4 regions of the Peribacillus sp. NJ11 genome follow, and region 2 is predicted to be linked to each of the others. Evidence: riboswitches for the same ligand, from Rfam matches in the RefSeq annotation. Region 2 holds a riboswitch; each other region holds the start of a gene.
The links. Region 2 has a riboswitch for glycine ahead of glyA (serine hydroxymethyltransferase). Riboswitches for the same ligand answer to the same signal wherever they lie in the genome.

Region 1: it holds a riboswitch for glycine, as region 2 does, so the genes downstream of both, gcvT (glycine cleavage system aminomethyltransferase GcvT) here and glyA (serine hydroxymethyltransferase) in region 2, are expected to answer to the same signal.
Region 3: it holds a riboswitch for glycine, as region 2 does, so the genes downstream of both, QUF86_RS02310 (amino acid permease) here and glyA (serine hydroxymethyltransferase) in region 2, are expected to answer to the same signal.
Region 4: it holds a riboswitch for glycine, as region 2 does, so the genes downstream of both, QUF86_RS19525 (amino acid permease) here and glyA (serine hydroxymethyltransferase) in region 2, are expected to answer to the same signal.

What each region holds. Positions count from the first base shown of each region.
Region 1 is NZ_JAUCFO010000001.1:3,017,051-3,022,634, reverse strand. It holds gene QUF86_RS14935 (rhodanese-like domain-containing protein) at 1-173, shown strand, start outside; gene gcvPB (aminomethyl-transferring glycine dehydrogenase subunit GcvPB) at 334-1,794, opposite strand; gene gcvPA (aminomethyl-transferring glycine dehydrogenase subunit GcvPA) at 1,787-3,133, opposite strand; gene gcvT (glycine cleavage system aminomethyltransferase GcvT) at 3,151-4,257, opposite strand; glycine riboswitch at 4,392-4,475, opposite strand; glycine riboswitch at 4,479-4,566, opposite strand; gene QUF86_RS14915 (DEAD/DEAH box helicase) at 4,941-5,584, shown strand, end outside.
Region 2 is NZ_JAUCFO010000001.1:4,766,915-4,772,498, forward strand. It holds gene QUF86_RS23270 (alkaline phosphatase family protein) at 1-146, opposite strand, end outside; gene QUF86_RS23275 (ABC transporter substrate-binding protein) at 136-1,248, opposite strand; partial or broken gene QUF86_RS23280 (Tn3 family transposase) at 1,830-2,273, opposite strand; gene QUF86_RS23285 (aspartyl-phosphate phosphatase Spo0E family protein) at 2,473-2,637, opposite strand; partial or broken gene glyA (serine hydroxymethyltransferase) at 2,872-3,660, opposite strand; glycine riboswitch at 3,756-3,849, opposite strand; glycine riboswitch at 3,850-3,950, opposite strand; gene speB (agmatinase) at 4,113-5,114, opposite strand; gene QUF86_RS23300 (aldehyde dehydrogenase family protein) at 5,543-5,584, opposite strand, start outside.
Region 3 is NZ_JAUCFO010000001.1:454,722-460,305, forward strand. It holds gene QUF86_RS02285 (LysR family transcriptional regulator) at 1-468, opposite strand, end outside; gene QUF86_RS02290 (hypothetical protein) at 958-1,170, shown strand; gene QUF86_RS02295 (BBE domain-containing protein) at 1,339-1,434, opposite strand; gene QUF86_RS02300 (hypothetical protein) at 1,439-1,588, opposite strand; gene QUF86_RS02305 (amino acid permease) at 1,776-3,164, opposite strand; glycine riboswitch at 3,694-3,772, shown strand; gene QUF86_RS02310 (amino acid permease) at 3,982-5,322, shown strand.
Region 4 is NZ_JAUCFO010000001.1:3,968,048-3,973,631, forward strand. It holds gene QUF86_RS19525 (amino acid permease) at 75-1,454, opposite strand; glycine riboswitch at 1,759-1,815, opposite strand; glycine riboswitch at 1,819-1,916, opposite strand; gene QUF86_RS19530 (hypothetical protein) at 2,186-2,431, opposite strand; gene QUF86_RS19535 (NADPH-dependent FMN reductase) at 3,740-4,282, opposite strand; gene QUF86_RS19540 (putative quinol monooxygenase) at 4,341-4,664, opposite strand; gene QUF86_RS19545 (TetR/AcrR family transcriptional regulator) at 4,775-5,368, opposite strand.

The DNA.
Region 1 (5,584 bases), 1.7 Mb from region 2:
TGAAAACTCGCTTGGTCGAAATTAGGCCGGACAAGCCTGTATACTTGTACGCTCAAAGCGAAATCATCAGCGGAAGAGCTGCAGCCATGCTATACAAAAAGGGCTACAAGGAACTTTTTCACCTAAAAGGCGGTTTCAAAATGTGGACCGGGAAAATCAAAGCAAAGAAATAAGACCCCATCTCCGCATGGGCTCTTTTTAATTAAAACGTCTACATGTTCAATGCGGGCTCAATGAAAATGAAAGTTAACTCATTGACTTTGATTAGTTCTTTACAAGATACATAAACATGAAAACCCCCGCCGTCCGGCAGGGGGTTTTTCATGTAAGCTTTCAGTCGGCTTGAAAACGCAGAACCGGTTTTCTTGCAGCAAGAGTTTCATCAAGCCGCTTTATAACGGTCGTATGCGGAGCTTCCTGAACGATTTCCGGAGTTTCCTCCGCTTCCTTGGCAATCTGGATCATTGCATCGATGAATGCATCCAGAGTTTCCTTGGACTCCGTTTCGGTCGGTTCTATCATCATTCCTTCTTCCACGTTCAACGGGAAGTAAATGGTTGGAGGATGATACCCGAAATCCAGCAATCTTTTGGCTATGTCGAGAGTCCTGACTCCCAATTTCTTTTGCCGACGTCCGCTTAATACGAATTCGTGCTTACAATGACGATTATATGGTAGGTCAAAAAATGGTTCCAACCTACGCATCATATAATTTGCATTGAGGACCGCATTCTCGGTGACGGCTTTAAGGCCATCAGGACCCATTGAACGAATGTACGTATATGCCCTTACGTTTATCCCGAAATTCCCATAGTAGGGTTTTACCCTGCCAATGGATTGCGGGCGATCATAATCAAGAACGAATTGCTCATCTTGTTTGACCACAAGCGGTTTAGGCAAGTAAGGAATCAAATCCGACTTTACTCCTACAGGGCCAGAACCCGGACCGCCGCCGCCATGCGGGCCAGTGAATGTTTTATGGAGATTTAAGTGAACCACATCAAAGCCCATGTCACCCGGGCGTGCTTTTGAAAGTACTGCATTCAGATTGGCACCATCATAATAAAGCTTCCCACCGGCATCATGGACAAGTTGTGCCATTTCCAATATGTTCTCTTCAAACAATCCCAACGTATTGGGGTTCGTCAGCATCAAAGCCGCCGTATCCGGTCCCACAACACGCTTTAAATCCTCAAGGTCGACTAACCCGTTTTCATCGGATTTCACTGTTATCGTTTCAAGTCCGGCCACAGTGGCAGAAGCTGGATTCGTACCGTGTGCAGAATCGGGTACGATCACTTTCGTCCGTTCTGTATCGCCATTAGCTTCGTGAAAAGCGCGAATCATCATCAACCCTGTCCATTCACCGTGTGCACCTGCTGCAGGCTGTAATGTCACTTGATCCATCCCTGTGATTTCCGTTAGATGTTCCTGCAAATCAAATAATAGTCCCAAGGCTCCCTGAACAGTACTCGGATCTTGATATGGATGGATATGGGCGAAACCGTTAAAGCGTGCCACATTTTCATTTATTTTCGGATTATATTTCATCGTGCATGAACCCAGCGGATAAAAACCCGAATCCACTCCATGATTCCGTTTGGAAAGTGCTGTATAGTGACGCATGATATCCAATTCGGACACCTCAGGAAGCTCCGCCTCTTCTTCACGGATGTAGTCGGCAGGAAGAATTTCTTCGAGCGGAGTAGTTGCAACATCCATTTCTGGCAGACTATACCCGATTCGACCGGATGTACTGATTTCAAAAATGAGTGATTGATCTTGATTATTCATGTTGATCCCCCAATTCCTGCGCAAGTGCATCAATTTCTTCTTTTGTTCTAAGTTCCGTTACCGCGACCAGCATATGGTCTTCCAGCTCAGGATAAACCTTTCCTAAATCAAAGCCGCCGATCATCCCTTTTTCAAATAGGTTTTTATTGATTTCTGAAAACGAAGCAGGCAGTTTAATGACAAATTCATTAAACGAAGGACCGTCGAACATTACTTTTATCCCTTTTGCCTCAATAGCTTTTTTCGCATAATGCGCTTTTTGAATATTTTGCACGGCCATTTCTTTGACCCCCTTTTTCCCAAGAGCGGTCATTGCAACAGAAGCTGCCAAGGCGTTCAACGCTTGATTGGAACAAATGTTGGATGTGGCCTTATCACGGCGAATGTGCTGCTCACGAGCTTGAAGCGTCAGCACAAAACCCCTTTTTCCATTTTCATCCACTGTTTGACCGACGAGTCTGCCCGGAACTTTCCGTACAAGTTTATTCGTAACGGCAAAATATCCACAATGAGGTCCACCGAATGCTGCTGGAATGCCGAATGGCTGAGCATCCCCCGTTACGATATCTGCACCGAGGGCACCAGGGGATGTCAAGGCTCCCAGTGCAAGCGGATTACTGGAAACGATAAACATGGACTTGACGCCATGAATGATTTCTTCCATTTCTTTCAATGGCTCGATACGGCCAAAAAAGTTCGGATATTGCACAATCACTCCTGCAATATCATCTTTCACCAACTCCCTTAAGGCGGCCATATCCGTCACACCGTCTTTATAAGGAATTTCGATCACTTCCACGCGTTGTCCTTTCGCATAGGTCTTAACAACTTCTCTTGATTCAGGATGAACCGTCCCTGAAATGAGAATCTTCTTGCGTCGTGTCTGACCTGAAGCAAGCATGGCTGCTTCAGCTAGCGCTGTCCCGCCGTCATACATGGAGGAGTTAGCCACATCCATACCCGTCAATTCACAAATCATCGTTTGATATTCAAAGATGGCCTGAAGCTCGCCCTGTGAAATTTCAGGCTGATAGGGTGTATAAGCCGTATAAAACTCAGAACGGGAAAGAACATGATCGACGATGACCGGTGCATAATGGTCATAGACACCCGCACCAAGGAAGGAAGCATAATTTTTAAGATCCGCATTCTTGGCAGCAAGCCTTGATAATTCTTTTATTAAGGCAGGTTCCGATTTAGCGGGCTTGATATCGTATTCGCCTTGAAAACGAACACTTTCAGGGATATCATTGAAAAGTTCTTCAACAGTAGGTACACCTATCACTTCAAGCATTTCTTGTTTATCTTGCTCTGTCATGGGTAAATAACGATGTTTCATCTAATGACCATTCCCCTCTATTTACGTGGTTTTTTATAAAAAGGTGTTTGTATGATAACGGCTTTCAAACGTTTGGATCGAATTTCCACTTCGACTTCCGCATCCAGCACCGAAAATTCCTTATCGATAAGTGCCAACCCTACGTTCTTCTTCAACGTTGGTGATTGGGTACCAGTCGTGACCTCGCCAATGACTTTGTCCCCGCTGTAGACCTTATACCCATGACGTGGAATGCCACGGTCAATCATTTCAATTCCCACAAGCTTGCGGGGAGCCCCTTTCTCCTTTTGTTCAGCAAGAACGGCTTTCCCGAAAAAATCTGCTTCCTTATCCACTTTTACCGCAAAACCGATCCCGGCCTCTATTGGGGTGATGTCCGCTGAAAGTTCCTGCCCATACAGCGGAAGTTTCGCTTCAAAACGCAGGGTATCACGAGCACCTAAACCAATCGGCTGAATCCCTTCTTCCTTTCCGGCATCCAGAATCGCCTTCCAAAGGGCAGGACCGTTTTCACTGTCGCTATATATCTCAAAACCATCTTCACCAGTATATCCGGTACGGGATACCATCGTGGAGATACCATTTATCATGACATTTTCCTTGAACTTGAAAAATCCAATTTCACTTAAGGCAGTATTTTCTGATAGTTTTTGTAATATCTTCTCTGCAGATGGCCCTTGAAGTGCTAGCTGTGTATAGTGACTCGATACATTTGTGATTTGGACATCTTCCGGTAGATTAGCTTGCAGCCAATCGAAATCTTTATCTGTATTCGCTGCATTGACCACGAGCAGATAGTCGTCTTCAGCCCGCTTATAAACGATGAGATCATCAACCGTCCCGCCGTTTTCATAGCACATAGCCGTATATTGGGCACCGCCCTGTTGCAGCTTTGATATATCATTAGTCAGCATCTTCTGTAAAAAGGAAAGGCTCCCAAGCCCCTTAACATCAACTTCCCCCATATGGGAAACATCGAATAACCCCGCTTTTGTACGTACGGCTTCATGTTCGTCCTTTATACCCGAAAATTGGACAGGAAGTTCCCAGCCGCCAAAATCGATCGTTTTACCGCCGCATTCACGATAAACTTCAAATAGTGGTGTTCTTTTTAAATTGGTCAAAAAATGACCCCCCTCAGATTTTTTAATTTAAATGGCTTCATTATCAAAGCTTCTTGTCATTACGCATCAGATATCCTGATTCATGATGTGAAAAAAGCACAAAAAAGGACAGAGAAAGCCCGTTTGAGCTTTTTCTCTGTCCTGAAACCTGAAAGTTTACCTATATAATAGGTTTTCCCCTTTGGTGGCCGTCCCAAAATGGGCGGCGCTCTCCAGAGTTGCGTCCAATAAGAGTTCTTTTGCCTGAGAGATTCACTGCTAAGTTTGCTCCTTCGGCGCTACATCCGTAGTCTCTCCCCTTATCTTCACCCGCATATAAATGGTCTACCAATGAAAGTAAGCGAACAAGCCCCAAGCATTAGTAAAACCTTTGAGCATCATGGAATGCATTCTCTGCCAACTCTCCTAAAACTTCAGGAACCATTTGAATGATCTCCTTCAGTATCTTGGATAAAATAGGAGCCTGTAGCGCATACTAAGAAAACGCGAACTGCAAAACTGAAATACAAAGATTCTTTACAGCGTTTGGAAATTGGAATTTTCTAAATATACTTATATCCTACCCTAAGAAACTTATCTCTGCAATATCTTTTGAAGAGAAATATTTTTCTTACTTCACATATGAAATGTTCGGGTTTTGACCTTTTATTAAGGAAATTATGATTTAAGAGGGAGTTATTTCTATGAAAATCAATATATCCTTCAATTCTGAATGGAATGACGAGTTTCTGCAAAAGATGGAAAATGACGGTCCATGGGGAAATTGGGAGCTTTATAAGTTGGCGGTTCAAATGGAGGAAAATCTCATCATCCCTGATTTTGAGGGATTACAGGCGCCCAAGCACCTTCCGCAGTTAACCCCGCTTCCCCACCAATTGGAAGCAGCAAAGCAAGTGGTGGAAAAGATGAATGGAAAGGCCATTTTAGCTGATGAGGTAGGGCTCGGAAAAACAATTGAAGCCGGCTTGATCCTAAAAGAATATATGATTAGAGGCCTTGTAAAAAAAGTATTGATCCTTGTACCGGCCTCACTTGTCACACAATGGGCTTTTGAATTGAATACCAAGTTTCATATTCCGGCAGTCGTTCAGAGAAAAAGTTATGTTTGGGACTCCTGTGATGTGGTCATTTCATCCATTGATACAGCGAAACGCGATCCACATCGTGATATCATTTTCAATCAGGAATATGACTTCATCATTATTGACGAAGCTCATAAACTTAAAAATAATAAGACGAAGAACTATGAATTCGTCCAAAATCTGAAAAAGAAATTTTGTTTACTCCTGACAGCTACTCCCATTCAAAATAAAGTCGAGGAAATTTT
Region 2 (5,584 bases):
GGACGGGAAAGACTTGGAAGCTCCGACTTAACTTTGTAAAGTGACGCTTGATTCGTTTCAACTAAATGCTGAATAAATCCCAGCGCTTCGCATGCTTTATCGTATCTCATACCATCAACAACAATTGCTATTACTTTATTTGACATGGACTAACACCTCTTCTTGCCAAATCTGCGGTAAATTTTTAGCCGTTTCTTCCCAAGCTTTGTAATCTTCAATTGGTTTTGCATTTTTGTACTGTTCTTCTGGAACCATTTTTTCAGCTACTTCTTTCGGAAGTTCTACATCGCGAATTGGACGGGCAAATCCTTTAGCTAAATTAATTTGTCCTTCATCGCTTAAGATATATTCTCTAGTTGCCATCGCCGCATGCGGATGCTTTGCAAATTTGTTAATAATAGTTGCGTAGCCGCTTACGACTGAACCTTCAGTTGGAATGGTGACTTCAAATTGATCGCGGTTAATTTGGTCAGCGTAACCAAGAGCATTGAAATCCCAAACAAGGGCAACTTCCACTTCCCCTTTTTCGATGTTAGCCGGCTTGGCATCAGTTAAGCTAAGGCGGCCTTGCTTGGCAAGCTTAGCAAAAAAGTCAATTCCTGGTTGGAGATTTGTTTCATCACCGCCGTTAGCGATAGCGGCAGCAAGTACGGCCATTTGATTCTGTGTACCACGCTGAACATCTCCAACAGTTACTTTATAATCCCCTTTTAATATGTCATCCCAAGATTTAGGCGGGTTATCTACTAATTCTTTATTAGTAAAGAATGCAATCGTTCCTTGGTAGCCAACAACCCAATCTCCATTGTCATCTTTTGCCCACTCAGGTACCTCGTCCCAATAGGAAGTTTTATATGGCATCGTTAATTTTTTTTGTTCCGCGATTGGCCCAAAGGAAATCCCTACATCGCCGATATCAGCTGTTGCACTCTCTCCTTCAGATTCCATTTTGGCAATCTCTTCGGCACTGGACAAATCTGTATCATTGTGTTTCAATGTATATTTTTTCATCACTTCATTCCAAGTTTCTCCCCAGTTAGCCCATGAATCAGGCATACCGACACTATTAATAGTCCCCTCTTCTTTTGCCTTTGTTTCAATTTCTTTCAGGGTTAACGAACTTGGATCCTTAACCACTGGAGCAGCCTCCTCATTAGTAGCTCCACAAGCAGCTAATCCCAGTACACTCACTCCTAACATCACAGCTTGAATAGACTTGTAACAATTCTTCTTGAATGTGCGATTCATAAAAAGTGCCTCCATTTAGTGTGGAATCTTTAATGTTTATTACTGTTTGTTACGGTTTAATCATAATCTGAAAACATTAATTCCACATAAACCAAATATTAAGATTTTGTAAATCAGCTCTTTATTTCTCCAACTCATCAGCTTTTATCTTCATAAGTATTAACAACAGTCCGCAAACAGGATCAAGTAAATGCAAGTCTATAAAAGAGAAATGTGAACAACTTTTATTCAAACATATCACCCTTTTACCTCTCTTTTTAGCTCGACGTTAACAAAGCTCCCGGTTAGCTAAATAACTTTTCATGCAAAAAACTCTCTTGATACAAGAGAGTTTTACATAGATTTTATTAAACAGATAGAATTATCAATGTGGCTATAAATAATAATTGTTTTGGGCGGAGTTTTCTGGAAGGTAAATTTTACTGGAATCATAAAATTATGACAGGGATTCCTTCTTTATAGCTTTAGGTTTAGGATGGCAGATATTTTAGGATATTGGCTCTGATCATGCCTTTACTGTTAATAATGCAATAGATTAAAAATAATAAGTATTTTATCAATGATTGAAGGTGTTTCGTTCCGTCCCCTTGTTTCCCAAAGAAAATAGTTCTTGTGACTCCATTCATGGCTTCTCCTTTGTTTAAGCCTTTTTGAATCTTTTTTCTTAAAAGTTCACTAGTAAGGTAATTAAGAATAAAAATAGTCTTTTCGATTCAACCCATTTCACGTAAAGCTGCAGCCAAACTGTTTTGCCTAGAGTTAGAGTCTATTTCCCCCTTAATAAGTGATGCTGAGATAGTACCTTCTTTTATAGAATGAGCTAATCGTAAAACACCTCATAATTTTCTTTAATAATTTTTATAGTTATTTGGCCACGTAAAATGGACCCTTAATTTGAATACCCGCTTGCTTTCTCTTATGAAAAAAGCTTTGAATCTGACAAATCTCTGATTCTTGGTACAGCTAAAGCCCAATAGGTGAGTTAATCCAAAAATTTGATCTGTATAGCCAGCAATATCGGTGAATAGCCGGTTTGAAATAAAATAAATAATCGTTAAGTAACCATTTTAAAAGAACACAGTTAGTATATTCATACATTCTAATTCAATTAAAAAAATCCCTGTTATTCAACGGGGACAATGAAATAAGAGAGATATTTATTTGGTATTTGACACAAAAACTGTGACGGAAAGAGTGTAGGGAAAGATTTCGCAGAATAATGGATCAGTTGAATTTAATTATTTGATATTTATACAACCATTCATCTAACTCTTGACTAGTTTTAATCGTATCGGAATGAGAAAGTCCTTTTAACATTCCGATGACAATCAAACGGCCTTTCAAATAATTAATCTTAGTTTCTATTTCTGATAGTAATTTTGTGTTCATTACTTCGCCCCTGTTAATTTGTATAATTGTTCTAATGATACTGACGATTAACATTATAAATGAGTAGATGCTGTCTACTTGAGCGGGTTAAGTCTACTTTATATGTCTTCTTCAACTACACTACTTTTTCAATACCCCTTTAATTTATCCACCCTTTTCTTTAAAAAAAACAAAAACAATCAATGTGATTATGCATATATCAAAAAGACTCTCTAATTCTATTCCCAAGCATTCAGCAACTGCTTTTGCTGCAATGTATGCATAAGTGGACCGCCTTGAATTCCTGGGAATACGGATTAATTAATCGCTTTGATAATTACTTCATCGTTCGTTAAAATGATGCCCCCCGCGGTCCTCTTAATGATTTATGAGTGGTACTTGTCACAACATCTGCATATGGGATTGGGGATGGGTGAAGACCAGCCGCCACCAGCCCTGCTATATGAGCCATATCCACCATAAGTTTTGCTCCAACTCGATCGGCTATTTCTCTAAATCGAGCAAAATTAATCGTTCTTGGGTAGGCACTTATCCCTTCAATAATCAATTTAGGTTTTTCTTTCTTTGCTATTGCTTCCAACTCATCTAATCAATCAATTGGGTATCTTCTCTAACTCCATAAGAAACAACTTCAAACCATTTTCCTGAAACACTGACTGGACTTCCATGAGTTAAGTGGCCGCCATGTGAAAGGTTCATTCCCATCACTTTATCACCAGGCTGAAGCAGTGAGAAAAAACCACTAAATTTGCTTGTGCACCTGAGTGAGGCTGAACATTTGCATATTTAGCTCCAAACAGCTTTGTTAAGCGCTCAATAGCTGCTTGTTCTACCACATCGACAAATTCACATCCGCCATAATAACGTTTTCCTGGATAACCCTCTGCATATTTATGCCCATAGCTTCTAATACTCTTGGCTGACGAAGTATTCTGATGAAATCAACTCTAGTGTTTGATGTTGCCGTTTCCGTTCGTTTTCAATTGCCTCAAAAATGGTTCGATCATATTTCTGCAAGCTCATTCTTATTTCCTTCTCTGTTTAGATAACTGCTGCCACTCCATAACATGTCCCCTGGTTTTGCACGCAAAACAGGACAGAAAAGGGTAATGGCAACATTCCCTTCTCTGTCCTTTTACCTGAGAGTTTAACTCTATACTGAAAAGAGTCTTCCCCTTTGGTGGCGTTTTAAAAACGCACTCTCCAGAGTTGCGTCCCATTGTGGTTCTTTTACCTGAGAGATTTGTTCCAAGGGTTTTTTTGGAACTTGCTCCTTGGTGGCTGTCTATATTGCACTCTCCCACAATCGTCATCCACTATATATATTTGAACACTCTATATGTTTACTATTGAAGATTATTTCTATAATTGTTTTTTATGGAATCTCCTCTTTATTTATACATATTCAGGAAACTAAGAAAAGAAAAACGGAGGAAAGTCATTTTATATCAGCAAACGCTTTCAAATTTAATAGACTAATGCTTCTTTATGAAGTTCTGCTCTTGATGATCGCTGATTATATCCTGGTTTTTCTCTTTTTCTTTCAAAACATAACTAAGCAAGTCTAATGAGAGACGCGCTGCTACTTGTCCAGTTATTCCAGCATGGTCGTAAGGAGTAGCTACTTCTACCATATCAAAACCGATTACTTCTCCTCTTTTTGCAATTCCATGGAGTAATTCATTGACTTCATCATAAAGCAGGCCTCCAGGAGAAGGTGTGCCTGTCGCAGGGGCGATCGATGGGTCGAGACCATCAATGTCCATGGTAATATAATATTTTTCACCTGCTGGAATAAGTTCCAGAACCTGTTCAAATCCCATCTTTCTCATTTGGCGGGGAGACAAGATGACACTTCCGTATTCTCTGGCAGCATCGACATCTTCTTTTTTACTGCTGCTGATTCCACGAATGCCCAATTGGAAAATCTTTTGAACATGATTCATTTCCGATAAGCGGCGGATGCAGCTTCCATGTCCAACCCGCATTCCTGAACGGTGATCTGCCCAGTCTAAATGTGCATCAATCTGGATCACATGAAATGGCCCGAGTTCACCCAAGCCCTTTCCTACTGGAATTGTAATGGAATGATCTCCACCTAATACAACCGGCATTGCACCTTTTGAAACTATTTTTCGAATGGCTCCTTCCGTATTATCATGGGATTGCATCATATCCCCATGTACCATGTCCACATCGCCGCAATCAACGACTTTCCATTTCGGGCCAAGATACATGATATCATTTTCAATATCATAGGCACCATCTAACCCGAAACTATATAATGTAGAGCCTTCACGAATTCCCCTTGGACCCATTCTTGCGCCTGACTTCCATTGTGTTCCCATATCATTTGGAACTCCAATGACAGCAACATCTGCGTCTAACTGGTCTAAATCAGGACATACGGGATATTTCCCGAAAGTACAGATTCCGGTAAAAGGTAAATTAAGATGTTGTTTTTTATTATTCGACATGAACTTTTCCTCCCACTTGTATTACGTTCTTCGAAAATAATATAGATGCAAGCTTCATGCCATCCTATAAAACTAGGTAAAACTGAATAGTGTTATCAATAATGACTACCAGGAACCAACATATTTTCTGATTACTCGAAACTCCTTAGTAAACGCCACAGAGAAAGGAGCACAGGGAATATAAATTCATATCAGTAAAATATTATTCTTGTCTTATTTAGGTTTTAAATAAGACAAATCTTGATGAACTGGCTTTTTACTCGTAAAATAAACACTTAGGAATCTGTTCCAGCCCATCTTCAGAAATAATATTTGAAATTAAAATATTTGCGAATTTCAAAAAAATGCTTCCTCTATTATTAGTCATACATTTTTTCGAGGTGTGCATACTCACTCTCTTTTACTCATTTATCTCTACTTCTCAATTTTTAATGATCAAACCACTTGGTTGGCTCCACTTCTAGATTAAT
Region 3 (5,584 bases), 4.3 Mb from region 2:
CTTGTGTTTTTGCAGACCACTATGTGTAACATCCTTCATAAATGCTATATCAACCCGTTTCTGAAGCAATTTATCAATTAATGCATCATTTGTTGCTGAAATAAATTTAAAGCGTAAATTAGGGTTTTCCTTTTTCCATAGAGGAAGAGCAAATGGAATAAAGTATTGCGATGTAATGATATTAGCCCCTATCGTTATTTCCTCCAGATCGCTTCCTGTTTTCAACTGTTTTTTCCCCTGTTGAAAGGTACGAATAATTTGTTCCGCAAATGGAATGAACGCTTTCCCTTTTTCGGTTAAAATAATCCCTCTCCCTTGCCTCTCAAATAGTACTGAATCGAGTTCACTCTCAAGCGTCTTAATTCTTGCCGAAACCGTCGGCTGTGATAAAAACAGTGCCTCTGCTGCTTTATGAAAATTATTAAAATGAACAACATACATAAAAGCTTCAATATGATCAATATTCATCTCCCCAACTCCTTTTTCCAAAATGAACGCAAAAAGCTCCTGTTCGCTTATCGCGTTCAGGAGCTTTTGGTTGTCCAATCAGCTCATCTTTTATAATAATTCTTTCTCCGATTTTAATCTTATAAAACCAATAAGTAAAGTGCAATTTAATTAACTGAACAACCAACAAGTCACGATATATTTATTGCGATTGCATACAATATGATATTCAAGGAACATAATACTATTTATACAGATGAAAATTTAAGGATTCTAAGTAAATAAAACTAATAATTCCATTCTCTTTCTTCCCGTTTTTCAATCCTAAGGGTGTATCTTTTTTCCGGATTGCCGATAAATTTTGCATAGTTTATTTTAATTGTTTATCCCAATGGACTTGGCAGTTTCAGTCCTTCCTGTCTACGTTATATATTTTTTCTCCTTATAAAAAAGAAAAGAAAGGTCATCCTAATGGAGTAATTCAAATTATGACATAAGGAGAGAAACTACATGCCTCAACAACAAATTGATATCAATCAATTAAATCAAGCGAAAGCAAACGTTACCCTTACGCAAACCTTACTTTCACAAGCAATTGAAAAATCTTCTTCTGATCCAACTTTGGCACAAGAAGCCATTAAACAAGCTGCTCAAGAAATCGCACAAGCCCAACTTTCCGTAAATCAGGTTTACAGTGCAGTACAAGCTCCGCAAGCGGAATGATTTTGGGTATTATTTCGATTAATTGATTCAAAACAAGATGAAAGAGGCCTATATCCAAATTTAGGAATAGGCCTTTTTATAACGAATGTTTTTGGTCCATCCAAGCTTTTTCACCCCCCCTTATTTAATGGGGGTATTCTTTGAGGGAACTTAAACGTATTGTATGGATCATACATACCTCGTTTTCACTTCTCGAAGCCGTTTGAATTTTTCTCCATAGTACGCAGTTGGCCAATCTTTGATGAGAGTATCCGGCCAATTCACGTAGTCACCGGTAGTAAATGGTGACAAGGCGTGCTTCAGGTCCTTGATCCACCGAATGTTTAGCCTCTCTTCGTCTGGATTGGTCCATGTAGCTAAATACTCCTGGACGATAATGGCATAGCGATAATAAAAAGCCGTTCATTTGGGTCCGCACGACCAGCGGCCCCTATGGATTGGTGCCAAATTGCTGCATTTTCATTTGGAGTATTTTCCAGAAAATGCTTCATCGCAGGTTCACTCGTGAATTCCAACAATTGATCCACAAAGGCAAAAAAAAAAGCCCCTCTCGATCAAGAGAAGGGCTTTTTAAAAAGTATTTTAACGCTTTATGCTTTCGTACCTTATCCAGAAATCTCATCATCGGATTTAACATCCAATGGAGTTCGTTTATCCATTTTCAGCAGGTAATAACTTGCTGCGACCAAGACTAGGAAAACGATCCCGACAATCAAGGAAATCCGGGTACTCGGATTGACCCACATACCAACCAGCACCATCAGTAAAAAGGCAATTGTCGCATAGTTACTGTAAGGGGCCAACGGCATTTTGAACGGATGTTTTTCCATTTCAACAGCATTTACCTTTCTGAATTTAAGCTCACTGATAAGTAATACAAACCATGGAATCATCCCGGGTAAAACACTCGCACTGTATACATAAAGGAATAATTGCGGCGGTGCAAGGTAATTCAGGATAACCCCGATGCCCAATCCTAATAATACAGCGATCGTACAATATGCCGGCACTCCATTTTTAGATACTTTTGCAAAGATTTTAGGAGCTTGGCCATTCAATGCTAGAGTGTAAAGCATACGCCCTGCACTGAAAATCCCACTGTTGCATCCAGACATTGCGGCAGTGATTACGACAAAGTTAATGATGCCTGCCGCTGCAGTGATACCGATTTTAGCAAAGGTTGAAACGAATGGACTTCCGATGTCATCCAGTTTATCCCAAGGATAAACCGTCACGATGACGAAGATAGCGCCAATATAGAAAATTAAAATGCGCCATATAATTGATTTGATCGCTTTTGTTACGGTCTTTGTTGGATTTTTCGCTTCTCCGGCTGTGATGCCGATAAGCTCAACGCCTTGATAGGAAGCCACGACAAGGGAAAGCGCAAAGAAGAATCCTGTCCAACCTCCCGTAAAGAAGCCGCCATTTGCCCAAAGATTCGATAATCCAATCGCATCCCCCCCATTCCCTATTCCAAAGAAAATAAGGCCAAGACCGGCAATGATCATCAATATAATCGTAATTATTTTTATAAGCGCAAACCAAAACTCAAATTCCCCGAAAGATTTTACGGAAATGAGGTTGGCCGCCCCCAAGATGATCATGGCGACCACACCTGGTATCCAAGCTGGTAACTCCGGGAACCAATACTGCATATACATTCCAACGGCGATGATTTCGGACATTCCGACGATTACCCATTGAAACCAATTGCTCCAAGCAGTCATATAACCTGCCAAAGGATGTATATAGCTGCTCGCAAAGGTTGCAAAAGAACCTGTAGTCGGTTCTAAATATAGCATCTCCCCCATAGAGCGCATAATGAAAAATATAAATATACCTGCGATGGCATAAGCGAGCATTACAGAGGGCCCGGTCCATTTGATCGTGCTCGCCGATCCCATGAATAACCCAACCCCGATGGTTCCGCCCAAGGCTATCATTTGGATATGACGTGCCTCCAGCCCTCTCTTTAATTCCTTATTTGACATGTTTAACTCCCCCAGATGCAATATTAGCGGCAATGATATTAATATCCTTTCCACCAATCGACTCTCTATTATTATTGCGGGTAAAAATGCTTTATCCTAATCATTTGCATAACACTTTAATTTTATTTTCTTATCTTATAATAGTAAATATTCTGTAAAAATACAAATGTATTTTTCAAATAAACAGTTGCCAAAAATATCTTGTTGATATTCCCAATCAAAAATTATCATTTTAAAAAAGTGATGATCAGTATTTTATAATAGTGATAGTACAAAAAGAGCAGAAAACAATCACTTCTGATCGGAGCCCATTCAAACCTTCGCAAGTGAATGTTTATAAAAATTTAAACCATTTCAAGAAGTGTTGTAAATGCAAAAATTTGTTGACCTCCGAAAAAATAAATGATAGAATTCCAATATTATTTTATAAGTATAATGAACGATTCAGCAGTGGAAGATTATCACTGACTGACATTTTCACACAACCACATACAAGCAAGCGATGAACGCTATGGATGACACTATAGCAGGAGCAGCTTCTGGAGAGACTGTACAAGATGCAGCGCCGAAGGATTCACAATCTCAGGCAAAAGGACAGAAGAGTAACGAATGATAAATTGTTATTCTGAACCCTTTAAGAGATTGGTATTATCCAATCTCTTTTTTTATTGTCCACTTTGTGATTGGACGGAAACAACACTCGTGAAAAAAACCATTGGGAAATGCAAGCTGGGCGAAAAATCACGTCCCTCTCTCCAAGACCAAGCAGGTTTGAAATCATTCACTATCAAGACCATAAAAGACGGGGGCGTACGAATTGGCTAAACAGGAATTAAAAAGAGATTTAAAAAATCGTCATGTACAACTGATTGCAATAGGAGGAACCATTGGTACCGGTTTATTTTTAGGATCCGGAAAAGCCATACAATTGGCAGGTCCATCCATCATCTTCTCCTATCTGATAATAGGGATTGCTTTGTTTTTTGTGATGAGGGCCCTAGGCGAATTGCTCTTATCCAATGCAGGGTATACGTCATTCACTGAATTCGCAACCGAATATGTCGGTCCATGGGCTGGCTTCGTGACCGGTTGGACCTATTGGTTCTGTTGGATCATGACCGCAATGGCCGATATCATAGCTGTTGGTGTCTATATACAATACTGGTTCGATATCCCTCAATGGATTCCGGCTCTAATATGCCTGGTCATCCTGTTAGGATTGAACCTATTGACCGTTAAGTTATTTGGCGAATTGGAATTCTGGTTTGCCATCATTAAAGTAATCACAATCATCGCCTTGATCATCGTAGGTATCTTCTTATTGATCATCGGCTTCAATACCAATACCGGAACGGTTTCCCTAACGAACCTATGGAATCATGGAGGCATGTTCCCTAATGGCATCTCCGGATTCCTATTATCTTTACAGTTGGTCGTCTTCTCCTTTGTAGGTGTCGAATTGGTCGGGGTTTCCGCAGCAGAAACGGCGAACCCGAGAAAGAACATTCCGTCTGCCATCAATAAAATCCCTGTCCGGATTTTACTTTTCTATGTGGGTGCCATATTCGTCATTCTCTGCGTCAACCCATGGACTCAACTGGATTCCACGAGCAGCCCATTTGTAGAGGTCTTTGCGTTAATCGGCATTCCTGTAGCTGCAGGGATCATCAACTTCGTCGTTTTGACATCTGCTGCTTCTGCATGCAACAGCGGTTTATTTTCAACAAGCCGAATACTCTATACGTTAAGCAGGAATGACGAAGCCCCTGCCAAACTGAAAAAATTAAATAAACAGGCTGTTCCAAGCAATGCCTTGTTTACATCAACAATCGTTGTATCACTTGGGGCATTATTAAGCAAACTGATACCGGAACAGGCATTTACCGTTGTGACGACCATCAGTGCCATCTGTTTCATTTGGGTATGGAGCATAATCTTGATCTCCCATATCAAATATTCGAAAACAAGGCCTGACCTCAGAGCCGAATCAACTTTCAAGGCTCCTTTTACACCCTTTATCAATTACGTCATTTTAGGATTATTCCTGTTCATCCTTATCGTTATGCTATTCGCTGAAGCTACACGACTATCACTGCTCATGACGCCAATCTGGTTCATACTCTTGGTGATACTATATAACTACCAGAAAAAAAGATAGAAAACGGATAAAGCCTTGAACTCAATATGAATTCAAGGCTTTATCCATTTCAACAAACACTTCAACTTTCCATCAGTGGACTCGGTTGCTAAAAATATATCAAGCAACCACATTAAATTTTATATCGAAATAGTGTAAGCTAATATATATCATCGGAACTTGTAAAAGAAGGGAAATCAATCATGTATGAATTTCCCTTCCCCGTTTGGTTCACCCATCCATCAGTGGTATTAAAGAAAAACCCCCATTGGTGGACGTTTCA
Region 4 (5,584 bases), 800 kb from region 2:
ACCGGGTTAGGAAAATATGGAGCGGCAACTATCTGGACAAACACCGCAAATTGAATCAAAGGGTTTCTTGCCCCTTAATTCCCCGCTACCTCTCTCTGATTCGCCTGTTCCACCTTCGTTTGGCGAATCTTATAAATCGTAATCAGCATAATGAACCAAACAGGAGTAACGAATAAGGCAACACGAGTGTCGCTCGCAAGTGCAAGAACAACAAGGACGAACGCTAGGAAAGCAAGGATCAAGTAATTGGAAATTGGATAAAATGGTAATTTAAATTTGTTCTTTTTCACTAGATCAGGTCTTGTTTTACGGTATTTCAAATGACTGATGACTGTAATTCCCCAAATAAAGATGAAACATACTGTAGAAATACTTGTAATCAAGGTAAATACTCCTTCAGGCATTAAATAGTTCAAAACAACGGAAATTAAAATGACGACAGTTGAAAAGAACAATGCATTGGAAGGTACTTTACGGTCATTAAGTTTTGCAAACGGTACAGGTGCATTTTTATCTTTGGCAAGTGAGTATACCATCCGGCTTGTACTGAAGATTGCGCTGTTACATGCCGAAGCAGCCGATGTTAGGACGACAAAATTAACGATACCAGCAGCTCCAGCAATACCTACAGCCACAAATACTTGGACGAATGGGCTTTCCGTTGGGATGATTGCGTTCCACGGATAAACACTCATAATGACAATAAGTGCGCCAATATAGAAAATTATAATCCGAATAGGAATATTATTTATGGCTTTGGGGATAACTTTTTCTGGATTTTCTGTTTCACCTGCTGTAAGTCCTACAAGTTCAATGCCCACAAACGCAAACACTACCATCTGGAATGAGAGGACAAAACCATTTATTCCATTTGGGAACATACCTTCGTGACTCCATAGATTCGTGAAACTTGCTGCGCCTGAATCAGTGGAAAAGCCTTTAATAATCATGAAAATACCGATAACAATTAATGCTAGAATAGCGATGACCTTTATTAATGCGAACCAGAATTCCATTTCGCCAAAAAGTTTAACGGTTGCAAGATTCATAAATAGCAGAATGACTAGGGCAATCAATCCTGGCATCCACTGAGGTACGGAGGGAAACCAATACTGAGTATAAAGACCAACTGCCGTTAAGTCGGCCATTGCGATTGAGATCCAGCAAAACCAGTAGGTCCAGCCGGTTACAAATGCTGCCATATTACCTAAATAGTCTCTTACAAAGTCAACAAAGGAATGATAGTTCAAATTAGATAAGAGTAGTTCTCCAAGTGCGCGCATGATTAAAAAGCAAATGATGCCTGTAATCATGTAAGCAAATAGAATTGATGGCCCAGCTAAATTAATAGATTTTCCTGCTCCAAGAAATAATCCCGTTCCGATTGCCCCACCAATAGCTATGAGTTGTACGTGCCTGTTTTTTAACCCTCTATCCAACTTTTGTTCCTGCATACGATCTCCCACTTTCTACTTTTATAGGCTACTTGGAATTTTTTCCTTATAAAGGGTCAGCCCTTCAATGAGTGTGAATTATTAGCGTACTGGGAGACTGACCTATCATTGTAAGCGCTTTCCTAGGTGGGTACTAGATATAGTTTTTTGAAATAAAGCTACCTACCTTTTTTGAAAATATAGCATTAATTGTACAAATCAAAGGATAGATCATTTATCTTCAGATCTCAATGCACACTTCCTCTCTTTTTATCTTTCCAGGTACAAAAAAGGACAGAGGAAAGATAGGTATTTTCCTACTTTCCTCTGTCCTTTTACCTGAGAGTTTAACTCCTTCGGTGGCCTATGGCTCTCTTCAGAGACGCGTCCAATTGTAGTCCTTTTACCTGAGAGATTAGTCCCTGCTTTTAGGATTTGCTCCTTCGGTGCTAAACATTGTTTAGACTCTCCCACAATCATCATCCGCTGATATAAAGTTGTTTTAATAGTTGTATATTATCGGGTTTTAATGGATATTTCAACGATTATCTGAAAAAACTCTATTTTCTGAAATTTAAGCATGGACTAATTTGAACTTTATGAACAGTATATTTTAGAAGTTATTAGCTATGAAAAATCAAGCTTATTAGCAGCTTTTCTATGTCGCAAAGAATCCCAAACAAGCTTATGTATAAGCAAAAATTTCGGCATTTTTCCGAAACAAAATTTAAAGCCCGGAGAGGACATAATAACTATAGTTTTAACATAATTGATGTATGGAAAAAGAGAAAATTCGAGACTCGCGAAAATCCTTGCAGCAGTAGAGATTGTCTAGGAGCTTCCTCCCTAAGTTCAGCAGTATTTTCAGAAGCCTTCTCTTCTTTAGCAACTTCCTCTTTGTCCCCACCACCTGCTATATTAGCAATGATGACAATTGCTAGAACCCATCCCCACCACTTCTTTGGCTTCTTTAGCTTGATTTTCTTTTCCTTAACCATTTTAACCTTATACCCCCTTTACAGTTTTTCCGACGGACTGTTGTAAACAGAAATAGAATAACATAATTTGGATCAATAAGGTTTATATTTATCATCACGTATTCATTTTCACAACGCTTGACGTGTTAACGAAACCATCTCCCATTACATTTTACCTGTGTCAAACCGGAACTCTAAGTTGGTTATCCTCTTCTTTTAAAACATATTCATATAGTATGATCAAATATATATACCTTATTATTTGCGTATATTCCTATTATAGATAGTAAGATATTTCACTAACAAATATTAACATCAAAAAAGGGAGGTGAATACTCAACTTAGCAAGTAAATAAACCATTCGAAAGAAGTATTGCTATAAAATAGAAAAAGCCATTGGAGCTCATCGCAACAATGACTGTTTCATATAATCGCTTTTCTAATATAAAAAAATGAATTGCATTAATCGTTAAATAGGAATAAAGAATGTCTTAAACAAGTTTTTTTAGTAAATCATACAATTTAAATAAATATACTCGTTCTAATTCCTTTGGTTCAACAGCGGTGTAATAAGGCTTATAAAAGAGAAAGTGCCATGTACTTAAATAAATGCTCCGTATACTTGTAAACAATGCTTCATAAAACCATAAAGCTTTTGAAAAATAATTTTCCTCATTCGCGGTAATTTCTTGATATTCAATTCTGATAAAAAGAGAATGTCCATTCAGAGCAACATCTGATTTAAAGTAAGGTGAACTTGTTGCAATCACTTCATCTGTTTCAACATCTGCTGTAATCGTTTCTACGAGTGATCATGTTTGGTTAGTACGGTTTCCAATATAGCTAAAATTTCTGGTGAATTTATCAATGTTTCGGCATCTTCGATATGATAGCTTTGAAACGAATCAATTTGTTCTTACGAATGGTTTTCACGGTAAACATGAGGTGTAACTCCGTACATTTCTTTAAAAAGACTCGTAAAGGACTTTATATTCGCATAGTAAAAGAAAATGACACGAAAGAAAATTAAAGAAACAAGAAACATTTACTTTTTGCTCCTTCTAAATAAAAGTAGAAATTATACGGGCGCTTTATGTGCCCGTATAATCGCACAGTTTTCGTCAACTCTACAATAGGCCTTAGAGAACTAACCAATGGTTTGTCAACATTTTTCAATAAACATATTAAATATTTCATGCTATACTAAATCTTTTAAACTAGACTAAATTTTGGAAGGCCGTTTTGCTTTTTAACTGTGCATAATCCATGTAAGAGTATAGTAGCATAGCAATGGAAGCTACTTTAAGAGCGGTTAGTAAACTATCAAGCTTATCTTAATTTTTTTAAGGCACCGCTCCATGCAATCGTTTGATCTAACATTGCATTGACATTACCAAGGTGTAAATCAGCTGGTTTAAATGTCTTGTAGTTTTCAAAGTCTGTAAATAGTGAAAATGTTGGATTTACTCGAACGTCCGCAACAAGTAATTCACCTAAGATGCCACGCAAATGTTCAGCTGCACGAGCTCCGCCTGTTGAACCATAGCTCACGATGCCCGCCGCCTTGTTGTTCCATTCATCGCGTGCGGAATCAAGCGCATTTTTTAATGCTCCTGTAATACTGTGATTGTATTCCTGTACGATAAAAACAAATCCATCTAAGCTGGAAAGTTTTTCTGCCCAAGCTGTTAACCCTGGTTCTTTACCAGTGCCTTCACCCAAAAAAGGCAATTTAAAGTCTGCAATATCTACGATTTCATAATTTGCATCTCCGCGTTTATCTGCTATTTCTTTTACCCAATTTCCTACTTGTGGACTTACGCGTCCTTGACGTGTGCTTCCTAAGATAATTCCAATGTTTAATTTCCCCAATGGTTTTTCCTCCTCGTTAATGTTTGTTTAAAATAATGAAGTTATAATTTTAATTGATTTATATGTTTTCAATGACTTCCACTAATGTGTAGTACCCACCTTCTGCATCTTCAATGAGATGATTTATCTTGTTAAGGTGTTCAGTAAATTCACTTTTTTCTAACCAATTTTTATGATGATCAACACTTTCAAAGGTAGTTATCATAATAGCCTTATTTTTATCAACAGAACGATGCCAACGACTATTAATCCAACCAGGAACACCTTGAGATCCCCTCTTAAAATTGAGAAGTTCTTCAGACTGTATCGCAACTAATTCATCTAGTTTGCCAGGTTTAGCTGTAAATACATTAATCCATACTATTAATTTACTTGAATTCATATACATAATCTCCTGTCATTTAAATTTATTTTTCTCAATGCGTTATAAATCTGCTCTTTCTTTTTCATTATTGGGTGTCAGTACTAACTGTCATGATTATTTAGGAAAAACTAGGGAGTTAATGCCCTAGTGAATGTTTGCACACTTTCCATTATAAATGCCTCAAGGGACACGGTCGGATAGTTCTCATCGGCATCCAGGTTGTTCATAAAGGCACCAAAATTCATCATCATGAACGACCACGCTTGCAGCTCTGGGTCTGTGTGAATAAGTTTTCCTTTTTCATACATCGTGTTAAAATAGTTTGTCAAAATTTCCAGTAACTGCCGAGGATGCTTTTGTGTTCTTTCTCGAAATCCGGGTAAATTGCCTTCTTCCTTGATACTTATCATAATCATTTTCCGGTTACGATTCATGATTTCATGATATGTTCGACTTATCAGTAGTAAGTCTGAATGTAAATCCCAAACGATTTGCCTTTCATTAAAAAGTTTTGTCATTTCTTCGGCATAGTGATATCGGTCAAATGCCGTTTCTAAAAGATTTTGCTTACTTCCGAAGCGACGAAACAGTGTCTTTTCACTCAAACCTGCCGCACCAGCGATTTCCAGAGTAGTAACACCATTGTAGCCTTTCTCTGCTATTAGATCGATCGCAGCAAAAAGTAGCTTATCATCGTTACTTAGATTATGACTGTTACTCATACTCTCACCTCTACCCTTCAAACTGTCAGTGCTTACTGTCATTTTTATTTTATTCTATTCATCAGTTTTAAATTTGTCAACAAAAATTTCCATCATAAGGTAAGTTTGTCATTATACTGAGGAGATGCTTAAGAACCCGGATGAAGTAATTCATCTTGTTATGTACCCATTGGAGATAAATGAGGAAGTGATCCCTCTTTATATTTTCCCGTTCCT